Regions from separate parts of the Marinactinospora endophytica genome, predicted to be linked through region 3. Evidence: riboswitches for the same ligand, from Rfam matches in the RefSeq annotation. Region 3 holds a riboswitch; each other region holds the start of a gene.
The links. A riboswitch is a leader RNA that binds a small molecule or an ion and turns the genes downstream of it on or off. The one in region 3 is predicted to bind cobalamin.
Positions count from the first base shown of each region.

Region 1 (4,075 bases), on a different contig from region 3:
CTTCGGCCGCCATGTCGAAGAAGTCCGCCTCCAGCCGCACGGCCCTCCGGAACACGGCGCGGACGTGTTCGCGCCCCTCATCGGGCAGGGCGGGGCCGATCCGGTCGAGTTCGCCGCGCAGGAACCCCACCCACGCCCGGAAGTCCGGTCCCTCGTGGAGGTCGATCCACTCGCGCAGCACGAAGTCGGCGGGCGGTTCGCCGGCGCGGCTCGCCCATCCCAGGTAGCTCCACTCCACGACGCACAGGACGGCGAGGATCGACGGGTAGTCCTGACTGGAACGGGCCTGGTCCATGAGGGCGAGGAAATCCGCCGTCGCCGGCTCGGGGCGCGCCGAGGCGCGTTCGCCGGGGGTGACGCCCAGGGCGTCCAGGGCCCGGTCGAAGTAGGACGCCTCCTCCTCGGCCGCGGTCTGGCCGAGGAAGCGGGCGAAGGTGAGCCGGCCGGGGAAGGTGTCGGCGCAGGCGACCGCCGCGCCGAGCAGGGCCGTCCAACGGTCCAGGAAGAGGAGGTCTTGGAGGAGGTAGCGGCGCATCCGCTCCCGCGCGGCCGTGCCGTCGAGGATGGCGGTGGCGAACGGATGGCCGGTCACGGCCGACCAGTCCGGTTCGCTCGACTCCCGCAGCCACGCGCTGAACCGGGGGTCGGGCGCCTGGGCGCTCCAGGTGTCGAACGGGACGGCGTTCACGGATCCTCCTCGGGGCGCTGGGAGGGGCCGGTGTCCGGCCCCTCCCCGGGGCTACCCGCGTGGCGATGGCGCAACCTCGGCGGCCGGCTCAGTCGCCTCCGCCTCCGCCACCCCCACCGTCACCACCGGAGCCGCCGTCGCCTCCCCAGCTCCAGCTCCAGGAGGAGGCGCCGTCGGAGCCGCCGTCCTGCGCGGAGGAATCGGAATCGCGGGAGCGGCGTGGAGCGCCGCCTGAGCCGCGCCGCTTCTTCTTCTCGTCGTCCTGGTCCTTCTTGCGCCACCACACCTGGAGTTCGGGGGAGAGCACGGGCACCGCCTCGGGTCGGGGGGTCGAAAGGGTCGATAAACGGCCAAAGGGAAGATACCCCCATATTCCAACCGCCACTCCCGGTGAAACGTCGAACGGTCGTTCCCGGCCGCGCCGCGCCCCGACCGTCGGGAAGGCGCGGGGTCGTTAACGTGGCCGGCATGACACAACGACTGGTCGAGGCCGTGGACGAGACGGTGGCCGCCTTCTGGGCGATCGGGGGAGAGGAGCGCACGGTCAACGGCGCCCACTGGACGCGCAACCTGAAGGCCCCCGCGGTGGAGTACTGCAATACCGTGGGCGGTCTGGTCGGCGACGATCCCCACCGGTTGCGCGACCTGCTCGGCCAGGCCCGCGCCTGGACGGCGTCGCCGGCCATGCGGGTCCACGTCGGAGCCACCACCCCCACCGCGACGGAGGCGGCGCTCCTGCTGGCGGGGTGCGAACTCGTCGAGACCCTGCTGGAGCTGGTCGTCACCGGCCCGCTCGTCGGACCCACACCCGCGGGCGCGGGCGTCGACATCCTCCCCGTGGAGGACGACGCGGGATGGGAACGGCTGGCGGAACTGTTCCGGCTCGACCACGAAGAGGAGGACGCAGGGGAGGGCCGCCCGCCGCGCCCGGCCGAGGAGACCGCCCAGGCCGTCCTCGCCCGCAGGGCCAAGACGCCCGCGGTGCGCTACTGGCTGGCCGTCGAAGAGGGCAGGCCGTGCGGGTTCTTCTCCTCCTGGCCGCGCCGGGGCGAGATGGCCAAGGTCGAGGACCTGTTCGTGCGTCCGGAGCACCGGGGCAGGGGAGTGGCGACCCGCCTGCTGCACCACGCGGTCGCCGACGCCCGCTCCCAGGGGGCCGGCCCGGTCCTCATCCGCGCCGCCCACGACGACCGGCCGAAGCACCTCTACGCCCGGATGGGGTTTCGCCCGGTCGCGGTGACGCGCTACTACGCCTTCGACGGCGGCGACTGATCCGCGGAGGACGCCTGTGAGGGCGTGTGCGATCCTGGGAGCGGCGTCGGCCGGTGGCTCCTCCGTGAGCCATCGGCGTGCAGGAACCCGGTGCGAATCCGGGGCGGTCCCGCCACTGTGACCAGGGAGCAGGCCCGCATACTCCGCCACTGCCGGACCTCACCGGTGGGAAGGCGCGGGCGAGCGAGGATCTGGGAGCCAGGACACTGCCAGGCGCCACGACCCACCCCTCACGGGCGTTGAGGGTGTGCGCGGGATGTCCGCGCGCCGTCCACGCCCGGCGCACCCCCGGGCGTGGACTCCCGGGAAGGAAGGACCCGTGTGAGCACTGCTGCTCGCTATCCCTTCAGCGCGATCGTCGGCATGGCCGACCTCAAGCTCGCGCTCCTCGTCAACGCGGTCTCCCCAGCGGTCGGCGGTGTGCTGGTACGCGGGGAGAAGGGCACCGCCAAGTCAACGGTGGTACGCGCGCTCGCCTCGCTGCTGCCCGATGTCGAGGTGGTCGCGGGGTGCCGTTTCTCCTGCGACCCCGCCGCCCCCGACCCCGACTGCCCTGACGGGCCGCACCCCGGTGCCGCGGCCCACCAGGCCCAGACCCGTCCGACCCGCCTGGTGGAGCTCCCCGTCGGGGCCAGCGAGGACCGGCTGGCCGGCTCCCTCGACATCGAACGCGCGCTCACCGAGGGGGTCACCGCGTTCGAGCCCGGCCTGCTCGCCGCCGCCCACCGTGGCGTGCTCTACGTCGACGAGGTGAACCTGCTCCACGACCACCTCGTCGACCTCCTGCTCGACGCGGCCGCGATGGGGACCTCCCACGTCGAACGTGAGGGGGTGTCGGTCCGCCACGCCGCGCGGTTCCTGCTGGTGGGGACCATGAACCCCGAGGAGGGTGAGCTGCGGCCACAGCTCCTCGACCGGTTCGGACTCACCGTCGAGGTGGCCGCCACCCGGGAGCCGGCCGAGCGCGCCGAGGTGGTGCGCCGCCGGCTCGCCTTCGACGCCGACCCGGCGGGGTTCGCCGCCGCCTACGCCGATGAGGAGGCGCGTCTGGCCGCGCACATCCGGGCCGCTCGGCGGCGTCTGCCCCGGGTCGTCCTCACCGACGCGGCGCTGCGGCAGATCACGGCCGTGTGCGCGGCCTTCGACGTGGACGGGTTGCGCGCCGACCTGGTCACCGCGCGCGCGGCGATGGCGCTGGCCGCCTGGAGGGACCACCCGGAGGTCACCTCCGACGACGTCCGCGACGCCGCCCGCCTGGCGCTGCCGCACCGGCGTCGGCGCGACCCCTTCGACGCCCCCGGCCTCGACGAGGACCGTCTGGACGAGGCGCTCGAACAGGCCGGGGCCGACGACCCCTCCGACCCGGGGGACGGCCCCGAGGGGCCGGACGGGCCGGACGGGCCCGGCGGGGGCGGCGGGGGCGGCCCCGCCCCGCGGCCAGGGGATCCCGACGCCGCGCCGCCCGCGGCCTCCGGACCCGAACGGCCGCAGACCACCCCCGAGGACACCCCTCAGGAGGGCGGCCCCGGCGGCTCCGGCGAGACCGCAGCCGATCCCGGCGAGACCTACCGGCCGCGGTTGCTCAGCGTTCCCGGGCTGGGAAGCGGCGCTCCCGGCCGCCGCTCCCGCGCCGAGACGCCCTCTGGCCGCACCTCGGGGGCGCGGCTGCCCCGCGGACGGATCGGGGCACTGCACCTGCCGGCGACCCTGCGCGCCGCGGCTCCGCGGCAACGCGACCGCGGGCGCAGTACCGGAGGTCTCGTCCTGGCCCGCAGCGACCTGCGCGAGGCGGTGCGTGAGGGCCGGGAGGGCAACCTCGTCCTGTTCTGCGTCGACGCCAGCGGCTCCATGGCCGCGCGTCAGCGCATGCGCGCCGTCAAGGGGGCCGTGCTGAGCCTGCTGCTCGACGCCTACCAGCGGCGCGACAAGGTCGGACTGGTCACCTTCCGCGGCCGTGAGGCGGAGGTGGCCCTCCCGCCCACCTCATCGGTCGAGGCCGGCGCGCGCCGGTTGCGGGAACTGCGCACGGGCGGGCGGACCCCCCTGGCCGCGGGCCTGACGCGCTCCGCCGAGCTGTTGCGGGTGGAACGGCTGCGCGATCCGCGCCGTCGCCCC
Region 1 is NZ_BAAGVM010000017.1:56,589-60,663, reverse strand. Features, by position in the region: gene ACYVHU_RS24720 (TenA family protein) at 1-688, opposite strand, end outside; gene ACYVHU_RS24715 (hypothetical protein) at 777-995, opposite strand; gene ACYVHU_RS24710 (GNAT family N-acetyltransferase) at 1,157-1,960, shown strand; cobalamin riboswitch at 2,041-2,169, shown strand; gene ACYVHU_RS24705 (magnesium chelatase subunit D family protein) at 2,282-4,075, shown strand, end outside.
Region 1: another riboswitch for cobalamin. It lies ahead of ACYVHU_RS24705 (magnesium chelatase subunit D family protein); the one in region 3 lies ahead of ACYVHU_RS15655 (ribonucleoside-diphosphate reductase subunit alpha).

Region 2 (4,075 bases), on a different contig from region 3:
CATCGGCTGGACCGTCGGCATGAGCCTGATCGTGGCGTGCGCCATCTGGATCACCGCGAAGCAGCGAGCACATGACTGATAACAACACCAACCACGACAGCGGGGCCGGTGCCGAAGGACCCGACCGGGTCATCGGCACCCCCTCGCCCGCCGGCGAATCCCTCGCCGGCGCCACGGCGACCGCCCATGAGCGGCGGCACGAGGGGCCCTACCCCGCCGTGGAGACGCACCCGCGCCCCGAGGAGATGCAGCGCAAGGGCGAGAAGCTCGCCGCGCTGTGGTTCCTCGTGGCGTTCCTCGCCGGCATCGGCTTCTTCGTCAGCTACTTCTCGTTCCCGCCGAACGCCGAGGGCGAGCCGGCGATCGCCGACCCGCAGACCGCGCAGTACGCGAACATGCTCATGGGCGGCACGATCGCCCTGGCGCTGTTCGCCATCGGCGCCGGTATGACGGTGTGGGCCCGCCGGGTGATGCCGCACTACGAGGTGTCCTCGCCCTACGACGAGCTGCCCTCCTCCCCCGAGGAGAAGGGCTCGTTCAGCGACTTCTTCATGCAGGGCGCGCATGAGAGCGGTTTCACCAAGCGTCCGCTGATGCGCCGTACCCTCCTGCTGGCCATGGTCCCGCTGGGCCTGGCCCCCATCGTGCTGCTGCGCGACACCGGGCCGCTGCCCGGTGACAAGCTGAAGCACACGATGTGGGAGGACGGCATGCGGATGGTGGTCGAGGGCACCGACCGCCTCATCCGCGCGTCCGACCTCGACGAGGTCGGCGGCATGGTCACCGCGCTGCCCGAGTCGCATGACCCCGAGCACGGGCTCAGCCTGAACGACCAGGCCAAGACCGTGGTCCTGCTCATCAAGATGGACCCGGCCGACTTCAGCGACGAGATGACCCAGCAGCAGCTCGACTGGACCCACGACGGGATCGTCGCGTACTCCAAGATCTGCACCCACGTGGGTTGCCCCGCGGCCCTCTACGAGCAGACGTCGCACCGGATCCTGTGCCCGTGCCACCAGTCGACGTTCGACGCCGCCAACGGCGCCAAGGTCGTCTTCGGGCCGGCCCACCGGGCGTTGCCGCAGCTCCCGGTTAGGGTGGACGATGAGGGGTACCTCGTCGCGGCCGGTGACTTCTCCAGCGCCGTCGGCCCGACGTTCTGGGACGCGGAGAAGGGTGACTAGCAGATGAGCACTACTCCTGCCCCCAAGGCGCTGCGCGGCCTCGGCAACTACATCGACGACCGGTTCCACCTGGCGAAGACCGGCGAGAAGAACCTGCGCAAGGTCTTCCCGAACCACTGGTCGTTCATGCTGGGCGAGATCGCGCTCTACTCGTTCATCATCCTGTTGGTGACGGGTGTCTTCCTGACGCTGTGGTTCAACCCCAGCATGGGTCACGTGGTCTACGACGGCTCCTACGAACGGCTGAGGGGCGTGGGGATGAGCGAGGCCTACGCCTCGACGCTCCACATCACCTTCGACGTCCGTGGCGGCCTGTTCATCCGCCAGGTGCACCACTGGGCCGCGCTGATCTTCGTGGCCTCGCTGGTCATCCACATGCTGCGGGTGTTCTTCACCGGCGCGTTCCGCAAGCCGCGCGAGATCAACTGGCTCATCGGTGTCGCCATCTTCACGCTGGCGATCGTCGAGGGCCTGTTCGGCTACTCGCTGCCCGACGACCTGCCCTCCGGCATGGGCGTGCGCATCTTCCAGGGCGTGCTGCTGGCCATCCCGGTCATCGGCACCTACCTGATGATGTTCATGTTCGGTGGGGAGTTCCCCGGCGAGGCCATCATCCCCCGGCTGTACACGCTGCACATCCTGGTGATCCCGGGCATCCTGCTGGCGCTGATCGTGGCGCACTTCATGATCCTGTGGCACCAGAAGCACACCCAGTACCCGGGAACCGGACGGACCGAGAAGAAGGTCGTCGGCACGCCGATGTACCCGGCGTTCGCCGTCAAGGCCGGTGGGTTCTTCTTCTTCACCTTCGCGGTCATCGCCGGGCTGGCGGCCTTCGTCCAGATCAACCCGATCCACCTGTTCGGGCCGTTCACCCCGACGTCCATCACCTCGGGCCTCCAGCCCGACTGGTACATGGGCTTCCTGGAGGGTGCGCTGCGCATCTTCCCGAACTGGTTCGACTTCACCATCGCGGGTTACGCGGTGCCGATGGGCGTCTTGCTGCCCGGCCTGGGCGGCATGGGCCTGCTCTTCGGCGGCCTGGCGGCGTGGCCGTTCATCGAGGCCTGGATCACCGGGGACAAGCGCCACCACAACGTGGCCGACCGTCCGCGCAACGCCCCGACCCGCACCGGCATCGGTGCGGCGGGTGTGACCGCCTACGGTCTGATCTGGCTGGCCGGCTCCAACGACATCCTGTCGGAGACGTTCTCCATCAGCCTGTACGCGACGACGTGGTTCTTCCGCATCGCGATCATCCTCGGCCCGATCATCGCGTTCATCGTGACCAAGCGCATCTGCCTCGGTCTGCAGCGCCGGGACCGCGAGATCCTGGAGCACGGCTACGAGAGCGGCACCATCCAGCAACTCCCCAGCGGTGAGTTCATCGAGGTGCACAAGGAGTCCTCCCCGGACACCGTGCACGTCCTCCAGAGCAAGCCGCCGGCCCGCATCGACATCGACTCCACCGACGAGAACGGGGTGGAGCCGCCGAGCGGGCGGGGGGCCAAGGGACGGCTTCGCGCGCGTCTGGCCCACTGGTACACCAAGGACAACGTCTCCTTCGAGGGCGTCCGTCCGCACAGTGGGCACCACCTCCACCACGGCGCCACCGCGTCCGAGGAGGAGTCCGTGAAGGCCCACTGAGCCCGTCTCGGTGGCCTGTGAAGGGCCCGGCCTCCCCCGCGCCACGGGGAGGCCGGGCCCTTCGGCGTTCCCGGCCGCTCTTCGCCCGCGGGGCCTGTGATACCTTGCAGCCGCCAGCCGCCCCGCACGGGGCAGGGAATCCGGTGCGAATCCGGAACTGACGCGCAGCGGTGAGGGGGACGGACGGGGCACGGGCCACTGGGACCATCCTGGGAAGGCGCTCCGGCCGGACGAACCCGAGTCCGAAGACCTGCTGGCACTCTGGTCTCCCGCCGACCGGAGGAGGATGCCCGCCGGGCCCCGCGACCGGGCCCCACGCGAAAAGGACGGCCGTGCCGACCCCCCATCGTCCCCTCGTCCCCGTCCTGCTCTCCCTCGCCCTGTGCGCCGCCACCGGATGCGGTGCCGACTCCGCGGACCCGACCACGCACGCCGCCCCGGAGTCCGCCGTGACGGTCCACAACTGCGGCCGTGACGTGGTGGTCGCCGAGCCGCCCCAGCGCGCGGTCTCGCTCAACCAGGGGTCGACCGAGATCCTGCTCTCCCTCGGCCTGGCCGACCGGATGGTGGGGACCGCCACCTGGACCGATCCCGTCGCCGAAGGGCTGGAGCAGGCCAACGCGGGCGTGCCCCGCCTGGCCGACAACGCCCCCTCGTTCGAACGGGTCCTGGACGCGGAGCCCGACTTCGTCTCCGCGTCGTTCGTCTCGACCCTGGGCGAAGGCGGCGTCGCCACCCGCGACGACTTCGAGCGGCTCGGGGTGGCGACCTACCTCTCCCCGGCCGACTGCGCCAAGTCCTCCTTCGACAGGGGCGACGGTTCCCGCGCGGAGCCGTTGACGATGCAGGACGTCTACGGTGAGGTGCGCGACCTCGCGAGGATCTTCGGAGTCCAGGAGCGCGGCGAGGAGCTGGTCGCCGACCTCTCCTCCCGTGTGGACGCCGCCACCCGTGACGTCGACGCCTCCGGCACCACCGTGCTCTTCTGGTTCGCCAACTCCGAGGCGCCCTACCTGGCGGGATGCTGTGGGGCGCCGGGCATCATCACCGAAGCCGTCGGCGCGGAGAACGCCTTCGACGACACCCACGACGAGTGGCCCCAGGTCAACTGGGAGACCATCGCCGACCGCGACCCCGACGTTCTCGTGCTCGGCGACCTGACCCGGGACAGCCAGACGGCCGAGTCCGGTGCGGCCAAGATCGACTTCCTGAAGTCCACTCCGGTCACCCGCCACATGGACGCC
Region 2 is NZ_BAAGVM010000001.1:512,363-516,437, reverse strand. Features, by position in the region: gene qcrC (cytochrome bc1 complex diheme cytochrome c subunit) at 1-79, shown strand, start outside; gene qcrA (cytochrome bc1 complex Rieske iron-sulfur subunit) at 72-1,184, shown strand; gene qcrB (cytochrome bc1 complex cytochrome b subunit) at 1,188-2,831, shown strand; cobalamin riboswitch at 2,929-3,103, shown strand; gene ACYVHU_RS02270 (ABC transporter substrate-binding protein) at 3,197-4,075, shown strand, end outside.
Region 2: another riboswitch for cobalamin. It lies ahead of ACYVHU_RS02270 (ABC transporter substrate-binding protein); the one in region 3 lies ahead of ACYVHU_RS15655 (ribonucleoside-diphosphate reductase subunit alpha).

Region 3 (4,075 bases):
GTGGCGAAGAAGCCGAGGTTGCGCTTGAGCATCAGCCGCTCGTCGTCGGTGAGGCCGTCGGGCGACCTCCACAGGGCGATGTCGGCCTGCATCGCCACCTCGGTGGGCATCCAGTGGTTGTTGCAGCCGGCCAGGTACTTCTCCCACGCCCAGTGGTACTTCAGCGGCAGGAGCTGGTTGACGTCGGCGCGGGCGTTGATCATGGCCTTGTCGCCGACGTCGACCCTGCCGGCGTCGCGCTGGATCTCACCGAGGCCGGTGGTGTCGTTCTCCGAAACGGTGGTCATCTCGTCGTTCTCTCAGGAGGTCGGGTGAGCGGGGCCGGGGCGGGGCGCCGCCCCGGCCGGGAGGGCGCCGCTACTGGCACGCCTCGCACTCGGGGTCGTCGATGGAGCAGACCGCGCCCGTGACGGGGGCGGGGGCCGGCGCCGGGGAGGGCGCGGCGGCCGGCGGCGTCGCCGCGACCGCGTTGAGCCGGCCGTCGGTGCCGCGCAGGGTGCTCTTCTCCACGTGGGTCGCGCTCTGCGAGCGCAGGTAGTAGGTGGTCTTCAACCCGGACCGCCAGGCCCGCCGGTACAGCTCGTCGAGCTTGCGGCCGCTGGGCGCCGCCATGTAGAGGTTCAGCGACTGCGCCTGGTCGATCCACTTCTGGCGCCGCGCCCCCGCGTCGACCAGCCACGACGGCTCGATCTCGAACGCGGTCGCGTACAGCTCCTTCAGGTCGACCGGGATGCGCGCGATCTCGCCGAGGCTGCCGTCGTGCAGTTTCAGCTCGGTCACCATCTCCTCGTCCCACAGCCCGCGCTCCTTCAGGTCGCGGACCAGGTAGGGGTTGATGACGGTGAAGTCGCCCGACATGTTGGACTTCACGTACAGGTTGCGGTAGATCGGTTCGATCGACTGGCCGACCCCGGTGATGTTGGCGATGGTCGCGGTCGGCGCGATCGCCAGCACGTTGGAGTTGCGCATCCCCTGGGAGCGCACCTTGGCGCGCAGGGCGTCCCAGTCGAGCCGCTCGGTGGTGTCGACGTCGAGGTCGCCGCCGCGCGCCTCGGCGAGCAGCCGCAGCGAGTCGATCGGCAGCACGCCCCGGCTCCACAGCGACCCGTCGAACGTGGCGTAGGAGCCGCGCTCGGCGGCGAGGTCGCTGGACGCCTCGATCGCGTGGTAGGAGATGAGCTCCATGCTCTCGTCGGCGAACTCCACGGCGCCGCGCGAGCTCATCGGCAGCCGGAGTTCGAACAGCGCGTCCTGGAAACCCATGAGCCCCAGGCCGACCGGGCGGTGGCGCATGTTGGCGCGCTCGGCCTCGGGGATCGTGTAGAAGTTCACGTCGATGACGTTGTCGAGCATCCGCACGGCGGTGCGCACGGTACGGCGCAGCCGGTCGGCGTCCAACCCGTCCGGCCCGACGTGGGCGGCCAGGTTCACCGAGCCGAGGTTGCACACGGCCACCTCGTCGGCGCTGGTGTTCAGGGTGATCTCGGTGCACAGGTTGGAGGAGTGCACCACGCCCACGTGCTGCTGCGGGGAGCGCAGGTTGCACGGGTCCTTGAAGGTGATCCACGGGTGGCCGGTCTCAAACAGCATCGTCAGCATGCGCCGCCACAGGTCGACGGCGCGCACCCGGCGCCACACCCGGATCTCGCCGGCGTCGGCGGCCCGCTCGTAGGCGACGTAGCGCTCGGCGAACTCCGGCCCGTACAGGTCGTGCAGGTCGGGCACCTCGTCGGGGGAGAACAGGGTCCACTCGGCGCCGGCCTCGACCCGCTGGAGGAACAGGTCGGGCACCCAGTTGGCGGTGTTCATGTCGTGGGTGCGGCGCCGGTCGTCACCGGTGTTCTTGCGCAGGTCGAGGAACTCCTCGATGTCGATGTGCCAGGTCTCCAGGTAGGCGCAGACGGCCCCCTTCCGTTTGCCCCCTTGGTTGACCGCCACCGCCGTGTCGTTGGCGATCTTCAGGAACGGCACGACACCCTGGCTGTTGCCGTTGGTGCCCCTGATGTGGGCGCCCATGCCGCGCACCGGGGTCCAGTCGTTGCCCAGGCCGCCGGAGTACTTCGACAGCATCGCGTTGTTGGAGATGCCGTGGAAGATCGCCTGGAGGTCGTCGCCGATCGTGGTGAGGAAGCAGGAGGAGAGCTGGGGGCGGCGGGTGCCGGAGTTGAACAGCGTCGGCGTGGAGCACATGAAGTCGAACGACGACAGCAGGTCGTAGAACTCGATCGCCCGGGCGTCGCGGTCGTCCTCGCGCAGGGCCAGGCCCATCGCCACGCGCATGAAGAACGCCTGCGGCAGCTCGTAGCGGACGCCGCCGCTGTGCAGGAAGTAGCGGTCGTAGAGGGTCTGGAGACCGAGGAAGGTGAACTGAAGGTCACGTTCGGGGCGCAGCGCCGCGCCGAGCCGGTCCAGGTCGAAGTCGGCCAGTTCGGGGGCGAGCTGGTCCAGCTCGATCCCGCGGGCGATGTAGTCCTTGAGGTAGGCCGGGTAGCGGGCGGCCATCTCCGCCTGGCCCGCCTCGTCGAACCCTCCGGCCAGGAATCCCAGCGCCTCGCGGCGGAGCTTGTCCAGCAGCAGCCGGGCGCTGACGTAGGAGTAGCCGGGGTCGACCTCGACGAAGGTCCTGGCCGCCATGACCAGGGCGAGCTCCAGCTCGGCGGGGGTGATGCCGGGGTAGAGGTTGCGCCGCGCCTCCGCGAGGACCGTCTCCGCCGAGACGCCGGCGAGTCCGGCGCAGGCCTCACCGACCACCATCCGAACCCGTTCCATGGGGTCGGCGGTTCCTCCCGCTGACGGCGCGACCTCGGTGCCGAGGGACATGGTGACTCCAACCAGGTAGACGGTAACCGGCCGGGTCCTGAGCAGGAGGGCACACGTCCGGGAGTGGGCACATGTCGGCCCATGTCCGTCCCTGGTTCGCGCGGCGGCCCTCCCTCGAGGCCCCGTTCCGTGCGCGCACGCGCGCACGCCGATGGCAGGTCTTCGGACTCACGGGCGTGGGCGGATTCCTCCGGCCCGGCCTACCGGCCGTCGCTTCCCAGGCGTGTGGCACCCAGTGCGTGTTGACGGCTTCCGTTCCCGTTCACCGCTGCGGGGCAGTCCCGGATTCCCACCGGGTTCCCTCTTGCCTCACCCGGGGAATGCACCGGGTGAACCATCAGCGGGAGAGATACTACATCTGGTGGCGACAGGTCGCGACAGCCGCAAGATATCGGCGCGCCACCGTTGGTTCACCGATCTGGTAGGCGGAACGGACCGTGGCCCCCCGAGCACTCCGCGAAGGCGGCCCCGGCGGGTGGAACAGTGGACCGACGAGACGGACCGCTCTGAGGGCGCCTCTCCGCCACCAGGCGACCGTCGAGGAGGTGCGCACGCGAGGGGATCGCGCGGGAGCGGTGCGTGGCCTGTGGCGGCTCGCTGTCGGACGGCCCCCTGTTCGGGCACCTGGCGCGCACGGTCGCCGTCAACGCCGACCACCACCTCGCCGACATCGCGCGTGTGGACCATCGCGGCACCGACCTGTGGGACGCCTACCTGCTCGGCCGCGGACTGCTGGACGGTTCGGGGGAAGGACCGGACACCGCCTCCAGGACCCTCCGGGCGAACCGCGCGCACCAGGCGTGAAGGTCCTGCGGCTCGTGGACGGTGAAGTCGGCGTCGAGGAAGGCGAGCTTGAGCAGGAGCCACTCGGGTGAGTGGATCCAGGTCGTGAGCCGGCTGGTGGCCGCCCCGAGGGGTTCGATCGCGCAGTCCTCCCAGGTGAAGACGTCGGCGACGGCCGTGGCGGGCGCGTCGACGGTGAGGACCACGCGCCGCCGGTCGGGGCGCATGGCGGTGCGCAGGTAGTCCTCCACCGAGTCGGCGGGGAGGGGACGGGGGGTGAAGGACGTCCCGGTGCCGCGCACGCCGCCGATGCGGTCCACCCGGTAGACACGCCAATCGTCCCTGTCGAGGTCCCAGCCGAACAGGTACCAGCGCAGGTGGCGCACCACCTGGCGGTGGGGTTCGACGCGGCGGTGCGTGCCGACCCCGTTCCTGTCCTCGTAGTCGAAGGTGACGACCTCGTGGTGGTGGG
Region 3 is NZ_BAAGVM010000007.1:276,466-280,540, reverse strand. Features, by position in the region: gene ACYVHU_RS15660 (ribonucleotide-diphosphate reductase subunit beta) at 1-287, opposite strand, end outside; gene ACYVHU_RS15655 (ribonucleoside-diphosphate reductase subunit alpha) at 358-2,820, opposite strand; cobalamin riboswitch at 2,957-3,174, opposite strand; gene ACYVHU_RS15650 (helix-turn-helix transcriptional regulator) at 3,531-4,075, opposite strand, start outside.